Regions from separate parts of the Pseudomonas kitaguniensis genome, predicted to be linked through region 1. Evidence: predicted binding sites of a transcription regulator. Region 1 holds the regulator's gene; each other region holds the start of a gene.
The links. Region 1 encodes FliA, which starts transcription of late flagellar genes. Its sites were predicted from a motif close to CTAAAGTTTNNNNNNNNNNNGCCGNTAA; they were not measured.
Positions count from the first base shown of each region.

Region 2: the regulator FliA is predicted to act here: its motif matches at 2,593-2,620, upstream of ACOZK9_RS11100 (flagellar protein MotY).
Region 3: the regulator FliA is predicted to act here: its motif matches at 1,969-1,996, upstream of ACOZK9_RS06790 (methyl-accepting chemotaxis protein).

Region 1 covers NZ_JBLZPT010000027.1:57,447-61,633, forward strand. Annotated here, with positions in the region: gene flhF (flagellar biosynthesis GTPase FlhF) at 1-674, shown strand, start outside; gene fleN (flagellar synthesis regulator FleN) at 780-1,613, shown strand; gene fliA (RNA polymerase sigma factor FliA) at 1,610-2,350, shown strand; gene ACOZK9_RS23900 (chemotaxis response regulator CheY) at 2,521-2,895, shown strand; gene ACOZK9_RS23905 (protein phosphatase CheZ) at 2,914-3,702, shown strand; gene ACOZK9_RS23910 (chemotaxis protein CheA) at 3,714-4,187, shown strand, end outside.
Region 2 covers NZ_JBLZPT010000006.1:197,003-201,189, reverse strand. Annotated here, with positions in the region: gene ACOZK9_RS11105 (argininosuccinate synthase) at 274-1,491, opposite strand; gene ACOZK9_RS11100 (flagellar protein MotY) at 1,621-2,529, opposite strand; gene pyrC (dihydroorotase) at 2,686-3,732, shown strand; gene rnt (ribonuclease T) at 3,729-4,187, shown strand, end outside.
Region 3 covers NZ_JBLZPT010000003.1:290,591-294,777, reverse strand. Annotated here, with positions in the region: gene ACOZK9_RS06800 (EamA family transporter) at 141-1,037, shown strand; gene ACOZK9_RS06795 (CPBP family intramembrane glutamic endopeptidase) at 1,130-1,921, shown strand; gene ACOZK9_RS06790 (methyl-accepting chemotaxis protein) at 2,026-3,591, shown strand; gene ACOZK9_RS06785 (alpha/beta family hydrolase) at 3,679-4,187, opposite strand, start outside.

The DNA.
Region 1 (4,187 bases):
TGGAAGAGGGCGGTGTGATTGCCATGGTCGGCCCTGCCGGCATGGGCAAGACCACCACCCTGGCCAAGCTGGCGGCGCGTTATGTGCTTAAGTACGGCGCGCAGAATATCGCGCTGGTGAGCATGGACAGCTACCGCATTGGTGCCCAGGAACAGCTCAAAACCCTGGGCCGCATCCTCAATGTGACGGTCACCCATGTCGACCCGGGCCAGTCGCTGGCCAACGCGCTCGACCCGCTGCTGCGCAAGCGCGTGGTGTTGATCGATACCGCCGGCCTGCAAGCCAGTGACCCTGCGTTGCGCATGCAGCTTGAAAGCCTGGCCGGTCGCGGCATCAAGTCAAAAAATTACCTGGTGCTTGCAACCACCAGCCAGAAACAGGTTCTTACCGCTGCGTACCATAGTTACAAACGCTGCGGCCTGGCGGGCTGCATCCTCACCAAACTCGACGAAACGGCGAGCCTGGGTGAAGTGTTGAGCCTGGCCATCAGTCATGAGTTACCGGTTGCTTACCTGACCGACGGGCCGCGGATCCCGGATGATTTACATCTGCCGCGCCGTCATCAGTTGGTCAGCCGCGCAGTCAGCGTGCAAATGCAAGAAGAGCCTAGCGAGGAAGCGATGGCCGACATGTTCGCCGACCTCTACCACAACCCCGCAAAACGGGTTGGTTAAGGCAGGATGAACACCGTGAAATGTATCTACATCGATGGTCTGCAAGCGATTCACGCGGCCAAGCCATGTAGCCTGCGTCTAAGCAAGACAAGGTAAAGAAATAAAATGGGCAGCATGCATCCCGTACAGGTGATCGCGGTGACCGGCGGCAAAGGTGGCGTCGGAAAAACTAACGTGTCAGTGAATTTGTCCCTGGCCCTGGCAGAGCTTGGCCGTCGCGTCATGCTGCTGGATGCTGACCTGGGGCTGGCGAACGTCGACGTTCTGCTGGGGCTGACACCCAAACACACGCTTGCCGACGTGATCGAAGGCCGATGTGAGCTGCGCGATGTGCTGCTGCAAGGCCCCGGCGGGATTCGCATCGTGCCGGCCGCCTCCGGCACACAGAGCATGGTGCACCTGAGCCCGGCGCAGCATGCCGGCCTGATCCAGGCGTTCAGTGACATTGGCGACAACCTCGACGTGCTGGTGATCGACACCGCTGCCGGCATCGGCGAGTCCGTGGTCAGCTTCGTGCGGGCCGCCCAGGAAGTATTGCTGGTGGTGTGCGACGAACCGACGTCGATCACCGACGCCTACGCGCTGATCAAGCTGCTGAACCGTGACTACGGCATGAACCGCTTCCGCGTGCTGGCCAACATGGCCCAAAGCCCGCAGGAAGGGCGCAACCTGTTCGCCAAGTTGACCAAAGTCACGGATCGCTTCCTGGATGTCGCCTTACAATACGTCGGCGCAGTTCCCTATGACGAGTGTGTGCGCAAGGCTGTGCAAAAGCAGCGTGCAGTCTATGAAGCATTCCCTCGTTCGAAGTGCGCTTTGGCGTTCAAGGCGATTGCCCAGAAGGTCGATACCTGGCCGCTGCCCGCCAACCCGCGCGGGCATTTGGAGTTTTTCGTCGAGCGATTGGTGCATCACACGAGCGCAGGTCCGGTGCTATGACATCCAGCGGCTACAACCTTTACAAAAAGTCGGCACGTGACAGCCAGGGCGAGTTGATCGAGCGCTATGCGCCCTTGGTCAAACGCATTGCTTACCACTTGCTGGCACGCCTGCCTGCCAGCGTGCAGGTTGAAGACCTCATCCAGGCCGGCATGATCGGCCTGCTCGAAGTGTCGACCAAATACGACGCGAGCAAAGGCGCGAGTTTCGAGACGTACGCGGGTATTCGTATTCGCGGCGCGATGCTCGATGAAGTGCGTAAAGGGGATTGGGCGCCGCGTTCGGTACACCGCAATACACGCATGGTCAGTGACGCAATTCGCTCAATTGAAGCAAAAACCGGTCGTGACGCTAAAGATCATGAAGTTGCGGCCGAACTCCAATTGAGTCTCGATGATTATTACGGGATTCTGAACGATACCTTGGGCAGCCGCCTGTTCAGTTTCGACGACCTGTTGCAGGACGGCGAACACGAAGGGCTGCACGAGGACGGCGCGAGTGCTCATCTCGAACCGTCGCGCGACCTGGAAGATGAACGTTTTCAGGGTGCGTTGGCTGAAGCAATTGCCAATTTGCCGGAGCGTGAGCGGCTGGTGTTGGCGCTGTACTACGACGAAGAGCTGAACCTCAAGGAAATCGGTGAGGTCCTGGGGGTCAGCGAATCGCGTGTCAGCCAACTGCATAGCCAGTGCGCGGCCCGCTTGCGGGGGCGATTGGGAGAGTGGCGCGCGCGCTGACAGGCAGTGTGGGGACACTGCAGCGCAACCAGGCGAAAGGTGTAACGCCTTTCGCGGATTCGTTCCGTGGTGCCCCGGCAGTCCTTTTTGTGTAACGCCTGTTGATTGAAATGGCGCGTCCAGGTGCTGGGCGCGTTTAAGACTGCTTGGAGGTCGAATTGGACAAGAACATGAAAATCCTCATCGTTGATGACTTCTCAACGATGCGGCGGATCATAAAAAACCTGTTGCGTGACCTTGGGTTCACAAACACGGTCGAGGCGGATGACGGCATTACGGCGATTCCGATCCTCAACAGCGGGAGCATCGACTTTCTGGTAACCGACTGGAACATGCCAGGCATGACCGGTATCGACCTGCTGCGCCATGTGCGCGCGGACGAAAAACTGCGCAGCTTGCCTGTGTTGATGGTCACCGCCGAAGCCAAGCGTGAGCAGATCATTGAAGCCGCTCAAGCTGGGGTCAACGGTTACGTGGTTAAGCCATTCACTGCACTGGCCTTGAAAGAGAAGATTGAAAAAATCTTCGAACGAATCGGTCAGTGATGCTGCCACGGGGGAGCTATGGAGCATAAAGAAACGTCACTGGGCGACTTTGAGTCGACCCTGAAAAAGCATGCTCACCAGTTGGTCGACAGCCTTGAAAAAGGCCACTTCGGCGACGCGGTGCAGTTGATCCATGAGCTTAACCAGACCCGTGATCGCGGCCTGTACCAGGAAGTGGGCAAGCTCACGCGCGAGCTGCACAGTGCAATCGTCAATTTTCAAATTGACCCGCACATGCCCCAGGCTGAAGAAATATCACAAATTACCGATGCCACAGAACGCCTGTCCTACGTGGTCAGACTGACTGAGGCGGCGGCCAACCGCACCATGGACCTGGTTGAAAACGCCACGCCCCTGGTCAATGGCATGGCCACCGAAGCGCAAGCCCTCAGCGTTGACTGGGGCCGTTTCATGCGTCGGGAACTGGGTGCTGAAGAGTTTCGTGAATTGGCCCGCAGGGTCGACGGGTTTCTGACGCGCAGCGAACAGGAAAGCCGTACGGTTTCCAGCAACCTCAATGACATTCTGCTGGCCCAGGATTACCAGGACCTCACCGGTCAGGTGATCAAGCGTGTGACCCAATTGGTCACCGAGGTGGAAAGCAACTTGCTCAAATTGGTGCTTATGGCAGGCCAGGTTGATCGTTTCGCCGGCATCGAACATGACCGCGAATCGATCCTCTCGGAAAAAGATCCACAAAAACATCTCGCCAAGGGTGAAGGTCCGCAGATTCATGCCGATAAACGTGAAGACGTTATGTCAGGTCAAGATGATGTTGATGACCTGTTATCCAGTTTAGGCTTCTAAGGAGCACCCACATGAGCTTCGGCGCCGATGAAGAGATCCTTCAGGATTTCCTTGTAGAGGCCGGCGAAATTTTAGAGCAACTGTCCGAACAACTGGTCGAGCTGGAAAGCCGACCGGATGATGCGAACCTGCTCAATGCAATTTTTCGCGGTTTTCATACTGTAAAAGGGGGCGCCGGCTTCCTCCAGCTCCATGAGCTGGTGGAGTGCTGTCACATCGCCGAGAACGTTTTCGACATCCTGCGCAAGGGTGAGCGGCACGTCGACTCGGAACTGATGGACGTGATTCTCGAAGCATTGGATGCGGTCAACGGCATGTTCAGTGAAGTGCGCGAACGTGCGCCGATCACTGCGGCTACCCCGGAACTGCTGGCCGCCCTGGCGCGCCTGGCAGAGCCTGCCGACACCACGGCTGCGCCGGTGGTGCAAGCGCCAGAGCCTGTGGCTGAGCCTGAAGCAGACGTGACGGACAGCGAGTTCGAGCAA
Region 2 (4,187 bases), on a different contig from region 1:
CCTACAGAATTTTCCGTGTCTTACATAAGTTTCGCTCTCATATAGTGAATCTTCTGTAAGACATAGTTCCTAGGCAGGTGTTAAAAATTCATTCAGACGTAAAAAAACAGCCATCAAGAAAAATCAGTCCACCGATGTTTATATCGGACAAGCGATAAACATTTACTCAGCACTTTTAAACATTGCAGTTCATTCAACTGCCTGGTGCCTTGATAAACAGGCAAAAAAAATGGCCCCTTGGGCAAGGGGCCATGTTTACAACGCGGGTATGACTCAGAACAACTTGCGACCCTTGTTGGCCGCAATGCGCATACGCAGTGCGTTCAACTTGATGAAGCCTGCTGCGTCCGCCTGGTTGTAAGCGCCGCCATCTTCTTCAAAGGTGGCGATATTGGCGTCGAACAGCGACTCATCAGACTTGCGACCGGTGACGATCACATTGCCCTTGTACAGCTTCAGGCGCACAACGCCGTTCACGTGGGCCTGGGAAGCGTCGATCATCTGTTGCAGCATCAGACGCTCAGGGCTCCACCAGTAGCCGGTGTAGATCAGGCTGGCGTACTTGGGCATCAACTCGTCTTTGAGGTGAGCCACTTCGCGGTCCAGGGTGATCGACTCAATGGCGCGGTGGGCGCGCAGCATAATGGTGCCGCCCGGGGTTTCGTAGCAGCCACGGGACTTCATGCCCACGTAACGGTTCTCAACGATGTCGAGACGGCCGATACCGTGTTCGCCACCGATACGGTTGAGGGTCGCCAGCACGGTGGCCGGGGTCATTTCGACGCCGTCCAGCGCGACGATGTCGCCGTTGCGGTAGGTCAGTTCCAGGTACTGAGGCTTGTCTGGAGCGTTCTCCGGGGAGACGGTCCATTTCCACATGTCTTCTTCGTGCTCGGTCCAGGTGTCTTCCAGCACGCCGCCTTCATAGGAGATGTGCAGCAAGTTGGCGTCCATCGAATACGGGGACTTCTTCTTGCCGTGACGCTCGATCGGGATGGCGTGCTTTTCAGCGTAATCCATCAGCTTTTCACGCGACAGCAGGTCCCATTCACGCCAAGGCGCAATCACCTTCACGCCGGGCTTGAGCGCGTAGGCGCCCAATTCGAAACGCACCTGGTCGTTGCCCTTGCCGGTAGCACCATGGGAAATGGCGTCGGCGCCGGTTTCGTTGGCGATTTCGATCAGGCGCTTGGCGATCAGCGGACGTGCGATGGAGGTACCCAGCAGGTACTCGCCTTCGTAGACGGTGTTGGCGCGAAACATCGGGAAGACGAAATCGCGGACGAATTCTTCGCGCAGGTCGTCAATGTAGATCTCTTTCACGCCCATGGCTTGCGCCTTGGCACGTGCAGGTTCGACCTCTTCGCCCTGACCCAGGTCAGCGGTGAAGGTCACCACTTCACAGTTATAAGTATCCTGCAGCCACTTGAGGATCACCGAAGTGTCCAGGCCGCCGGAATACGCGAGAACGACCTTGTTTACGTCGGCCATGCCATCACTCCACGGGGTTGTACGGAAAGGCAACGATTCTACCGATCAAAACCATGGATTTACAGGGGCGCGACAGCAAATGAAGATAAAGCGACAGATTATGTCGAGAGAGCGACCGAAGGTCGCACCCTAGGATATATGCGCAGGGTTAGTCGGCGCCGTGGCTTGGGGCGCCGGTTTTTCGGGGGCCGCTACACGTTCAAGCTGAACATTCACGCGGCGGTTACGCGCCCGGTTGGCAGCATTGGTGTTGGGCGCCAGTGGGTAGCTTTCGCCATGAAAGCGCAGCGTGATCTGCGATTCCGCAATGCCGTTGGCCTTGAAATAGTCCATCACGGCCAGCGCACGACGGCGCGAGACGTCGCGGTTGGTCAGCCGATTGCCGCTGTTGTCGGAATGGCCATTGAGCTCGATATGGTTAACCGTAGGGTCGGCCTTCATGTAGGTGACAATCACGTCGAGCTTCTTCTTGGCCGCCGCGTCCAGCTCAATACCACCGCCAGGGAAGCCCACCTCGGCCTGTTTGACCTGATCGTAATTCATCGGCAACAGCTTGGCGGTGCACACTTGATAGTCGTTGTAGGCCTTGCTGAACTTGACCGGCAGCAGACGAATTTCCGAGTAACCGCCCTCACGCCCATAGTGGCGCACGGTCGGGCTACGGCCTTCCAGCAACCCGGTAAACAGCCGCCCCGCCTGGGCCTGGGAGCTGTTGAACAAGACGTCGCCACTGCCCGCACGCACTGCGCCGAGGTTGATGTCACCGCGGCCTGGCTGCCACGGTGCAGCGGCGGCCAACAAGGTGGCGGAGCCCGCGCCCAGCGCGCCGTTATAAGCTTTCAGGCGGAATGTGGCCTGCTCGCCAGCGCGGCGCACAAACTCACCCGAACCAAAATCAGCGATCGGCTGGGTCAAACGGCACTCGAACACGTCGCCCTCCACCTTCCACTCAATATTCTCCAGACGTGTCTGGAACGTGAGGGCCATCGCAGGCAGGCTGGCGAACACACTGAGCAGGGCTAGATAATGCTGGCGCACGGGCGGCTCCACTGGTTTCTACAACACTTCAAAGCGTCATACGTCGTTAAGGCATACTCAGGGGTATCGGTCACCTCCCGCAAAACTTGATAGCGAGTGCCTGCAAGAGTCTTTTCCGGTAGCATTCCCACCAGATTGACCCGCCTGGAATCCCCAATGTCCGACCGCCTGACCCTGCTGCGTCCCGATGACTGGCATATTCATCTTCGCGATGGTGCTGCGTTACCCCATACCGTGGCCGATGTAGCGCGCACGTTTGGCCGCGCCATCATCATGCCTAACCTGGTACCGCCGGTGCGTAATGCCGAGCAAGCCGACGCCTATCGCCAGCGCATCCTCGCTGCCCGACCGGCCGGTAGCCGCTTCGAACCGTTGATGGTGCTTTACCTCACCGACCGCACCCAGCCCGAAGAAATTCGTGAGGCAAAGGCCAGCGGTTTTGTGTACGCCGCCAAGCTGTACCCGGCGGGCGCGACCACCAACTCCGACTCCGGCGTTACCAGCATCGACAAGATTTTGCCGGCGATCGAAGCCATGGCTGAAGTCGGCATGCCGCTGCTGATCCACGGTGAAGTCACGCGTGGCGATGTGGACGTGTTTGACCGCGAGAAGGTCTTCATCGACGAACACATGCGCCGTGTGGTCGAGCTGTTCCCGACCCTCAAGGTGGTGTTTGAGCACATCACCACGGCCGATGCCGTGCAGTTTGTCACCGAGGCTTCGGCCAACGTCGGTGCGACCATCACCGCGCATCACCTGCTCTACAACCGCAACCACATGCTGGTGGGCGGGATTCGGCCGCACTTCTATTGCCTGCCGATCCTCAAGCGCAACACCCACCAGGTGGCCTTGCTGGATGCCGCCACCAGCGGTAACCCGAAGTTTTTCCTCGGCACCGACTCGGCGCCTCATGCCCAGCACGCAAAAGAAAACGCATGTGGCTGTGCCGGTTGCTACACCGCGTACGCCGCAATCGAGCTGTACGCCGAGGCGTTCGAGACGCGCAACGCGCTGGACAAGCTCGAAGGTTTCGCCAGCCTCAACGGCCCGCGTTTCTATGGCCTGCCAGCCAATACCGAGCACATTACCCTGGTCCGTGAAGACTGGACCGCCCCTGCCAGCCTGCCGTTTGGCGAGCTGACCGTTATCCCGCTGCGCGCCGGTGAAACACTGCGCTGGCGCCTGCTGGAGGAAAGCAAGTGAGTGAAGACCATTACGACGACGAACACGAGCACAGCGGTGGCGGCTCTCGCCACCCGATGGCCGAGCGGTTTCGCGGCTATCTGCCGGTTGTCATCGACGTAGAAACCGGCGGCTTCAACTGCGCCACCGACGCCTTGCTGGAAATCGCCGCTACCACTATCGGCATGGACGAACAGGGCTTCGTGTTCCCGGAACACACGCACTTCTTCCGCGTAGAACCGTTTGAAGGCGCGAATATCGAAGCCGCCGCCCTGGAGTTCACCGGCATCAAGCTTGATCACCCACTGCGCATGGCGGTGAGTGAAGAAGCGGCGCTGACCGATATTTTCCGTGGCGTGCGCAAAGCGTTGAAAGCCAATGGCTGCAAACGCGCGATTCTGGTCGGTCACAACAGCAGCTTCGACTTGGGCTTCCTGAACGCAGCCGTAACGCGACTGGACATGAAGCGCAACCCG
Region 3 (4,187 bases), on a different contig from region 1:
CCGAATTGCGTTTGCTTGCAGCTTGCCGCTTGCCGCTTGCCGCTTACGGCTTACGGCTTGCCGCTTACCGTGTAATTAGCAATTGTGTCGAGCAAGCCGCTGCGCAACACTCCGCCACCTTATTGATGGAGGAGCGTTTCGTGAAACCTGTCGACATCCTGTACCTGTTGGGGCTGGCTGCTATCTGGGGCGCGAGTTTCTTGTTCATGCGCGTCATCGCGCCGGAAATCGGCAGCGTGCCGACCGCGTTTTTTCGCGTCTCGATTGCGGCCGCCGGCTTGCTGGTGATCCTTGCGGCAATGCGCGTGAAATGGGACTTCCAGGGCAAATTCAAAACCATTCTGCTGCTGGGCGTGATCAACTCCGGGCTTCCCGCAACCCTGTATTCGCTGGCAGCCCAAGTGCTGCCCGCGGGGTATTCGGCGATCTTCAACGCCACGACGCCATTGATGGGCGTGTTAATCGGCGGGCTGTTCTTCAGCGAACGCCTCACCCCGTCAAAAATCGCCGGGGTCACGCTGGGCCTGTTCGGCGTGGGCGTGCTGACCCGTGCCGGGCCGGTGGCGTTTGACATGCAATTGCTGATGGGTGCACTCGCCTGCCTGCTGGCCACCACCTGTTACGGCTTTGCCGGTTTTCTCGCGCGGCGTTGGCTGGACCAGCGCGGCGGGCTGGACAGCCGGCTCGCGGCGTTGGGCAGCATGCTGGGCGCTACGCTGTTCCTGCTGCCGTTGTTTGCCTACAGCGCCATCAGCCATCCGCCGGCCAGTTGGGGCGGCTGGCAAGTGTGGTGGTCATTGCTGGGATTGGGGCTGGTGTGTACGGCGTTTGCCTACATTCTTTACTTCCGCCTGCTGTCATCCATCGGGCCGGTGAAGTCGATGACCGTGACCTTCATGATTCCGCCGTTCGGCGTGCTGTGGGGCGCGCTGCTGCTGGATGAACCGTTGTCGATGGCGCATCTGTACGGCGGGGTGTTGATTGCCGGGGCGTTGTGGCTGGTGTTGCGACCGGGGAAAGCCGCCAACGCGCTTTAGCGGCGCACCCAGGCGAATTACGCGCAAGAGTTTCATACAGCCAACGCAGGTCGCTCGCTACAATGCCTGCCGGTTTTTTTGGAGGCATTCACATGCTCGCTCTGCCCTGGCTGTACCTGATGTTGCTTTCGATTGGCTACGCAGTGGCGTTGACCTATGGGCAACTGGGCATGCTGGCAGGGGTTTCGGTCGCCCTGCTGCTGATCGCCGGGTACGCCGTTCGCCAGCAACGCAACCCTTGGGCGCGTTACCTCGGGCACGGCTTGTTTATTGTGTTGGCGCTGGGCCTGGCGCTGCACTGGCTGCCGGGGTTCTACAACGGCCTGGGCATCGCGCCACAGCGTTTTACGCCTGACTCCGCGCCGTTTTCGATGTACCTGAACCAGGACAAACCGCTGATTGGCTTTTGGTTGCTGCTGGCCTGCCCATGGCTGGTGGCGCAGCGCTCATTGCGCCTGTCGATCTACGTGACGGCACTGGCGTTGACGCTCACGGCAATCACCGCGCTGGGTGGCGCAGCGTTGCTGGGGATCATCAGTTGGGCACCAAAATGGCCGGCGCAAGCCTGGCTGTGGGTACTCAACAACCTGCTGCTGGTCACGCTGGTGGAGGAGGCGCTGTTCCGGGGTTACATACAGGGCGGCTTGAGCCCGCGCTTCCAGCACCTGCCCTACGGCGAGCACCTGGCCGTGTTGCTGGCCTCGCTGTTGTTCGGCCTGGCGCACGTGGGCGCGGGTGGGTATTGGGTGCTGTTGGCGGGCATTGCAGGCGTGGGTTACGGCCTGGCGTATCGTTTTGGTGGGCTGGGCGCGGCAATTGCCACGCACTTTGGGCTGAATCTGCTTCACTTCGGGTTGTTCACCTACCCGATGCTGGCTGGCTGATTTTCTTGATTGCAAAAGCGCGCACCGTCGATTGTTGCAAATTCAAGTTAAATAAATGCAGATTCCGGCCGACAACCCCTGAAAGCCTTGCGGATTGAACTCTCATGCGTAATAACCAACCCGTTACCCAGCGCGAACGCACCTTCCCCGCTCAGCAACGGTTGATCTCCACTACAGATGCCAAAGGCACGATTACCTACTGCAACGACGCCTTCGTCGAGATCAGTGGGTTCACCCGTGACGAACTGGTTCGTGCCCCGCACAACGTGGTGCGTCACCCGGATGTTCCGGCGGCCGTGTTCGCGCACATGTGGTCAACGCTCAAACAAGGCTTGCCATGGATGGGCATTGTCAAGAACCGCTGCAAGAGCGGCGATCACTACTGGGTTAACGCCTATGTGACGCCGGTCTTTGATGGCAACCAGGTGATCGGCTACGAATCGGTGCGCATCAAGCCCACCGCCGAGCAGATCCGCCGGGCCGAAGCGCTCTACCAACGCATCAACAAGGGCAAGTCTGCCGTGCCACAGCGCGACAAGTGGCTGCCGATTTTGCAGGACTGGCTGCCGTTTATTCTGGTCAGCCAGTTGAGCTTCATGATCGGAGCCTCACTCAACTCGCACTGGGGCTTTGCCCTGGCGGCCGGGTTATCGGTGCCGCTCGGCCTGCTCGGCCTGAGCTGGCAGCAACGTGGCCTCAAGCGTTTGCTGCGCCTGGCTGAGCAGACCACCTCCGACCCATTGATTGCGCAGATGTACACCGACAGTCGAGGCGCACAAGCGCGGCTGGAGATGTCGATTCTCAGCCAGGAAGCCCGTCTGAAGACCTGCCTCACGCGCTTGCAGGACACTGCCGAACACCTCAACGCCCAAGCGGCGCAGTCCAACACCCTGGCGCATAACAGCTCCAGCGGCCTGGAACGCCAGCGCGTGGAAACCGAGCAGGTGGCCACTGCAGTCAACCAGATGGCGGCGACCACACAGGAAGTGGCCAGCCACGTGCAGCGCACGGCGGACGCCACTCAGGAAGCCAATCGCTTGACCGGCCGTGGGCGCGACATCGCCGGCGAAACCCGCGAGGCGATTCAGCGCCTGTCCGTGGCCGTGGGCGAGACCGGTGTGACGGTCACCCAATTGGCCAAGGACAGCGACGAAATCGGCGGCGTGGTCGATGTGATCAAAGGCATTGCCGACCAAACCAACCTGCTGGCGTTGAACGCCGCGATTGAAGCGGCGCGTGCCGGTGAGATGGGCCGTGGTTTTGCGGTGGTGGCGGACGAAGTGCGTCAACTGGCGCAGCGCACGGCTGAATCCACCGGGCAAATTCATGCCCTGATCGCCAAGCTGCAGCACACCGCTGCTGCCGCCGTGCAAACCATGGACGCCGGGCATCGCCAGGCCGAAGAGGGTGTGGCGCGGGTGATGGAGGCGGATCAGGCGTTGGTGGGGATCAGTGAAGCGGTGGCGCATATCACCGACATGACCACGCAAATCGCAGCAGCGACCGAAGAGCAAAGCTCGGTGGCCGAAGAGATCAGCCGTAACATCAGCACCATTGCGCTGTTGGCGGATCAGACCTCGGAACAGGCCATGAACTCGGCGCAGTTGAGTGAAGAGCTGACGCATACCGCCCATACCCAGTACTCGCTGGTGGAGCGTTTTAACCGGTAGACCGCTATCGGGAGCAAGCCCCCTCCCACATGTTGAAATGTGTGAACACAGTTCAACATGTGGGAGGGGGCTTGCTCCCGATGGGCCTTAACAGCGGGCCAAAAACTCAGCCACGTGCACCGCCGCAGCCTCCAAATGCTGCACATGACTAAACCCCGAGGCCTTCAGCGGCTTCAAGTCATGATCCCCCGCCACCAGCCACATCACCTTGATGCTCGGCGATAAGTCATACCCTTCCACCGCCGCACGATTCCCCAGCGCATCACGCTCACCTTGCACAACCAACGTCGGCGTCTTCAGCCCGGCCAGATGCTCGACCCTCGGTTTTTCCGGCTTGCCCACCGCATAAAACGGATAACCCAGGCACACCAACCCATCAGCCCCCAGTTCATCGGCCAACAGACTGGCCATGCGCCCGCCCAGCGACTTGCCGCCCATCGCCAGTTTCCCAGCGACATGACGCCGCACCTCGGCATACACCTCGCGCCAGGCTTGGAGCAGTTTGGGCGCCGGGTTCGGCGGGCGTTTACCGCCGTCCAAACGGCGCTGCGCCATGTACGGGAACTCGAAGCGCAACACGTTCACGCCATGCCCGG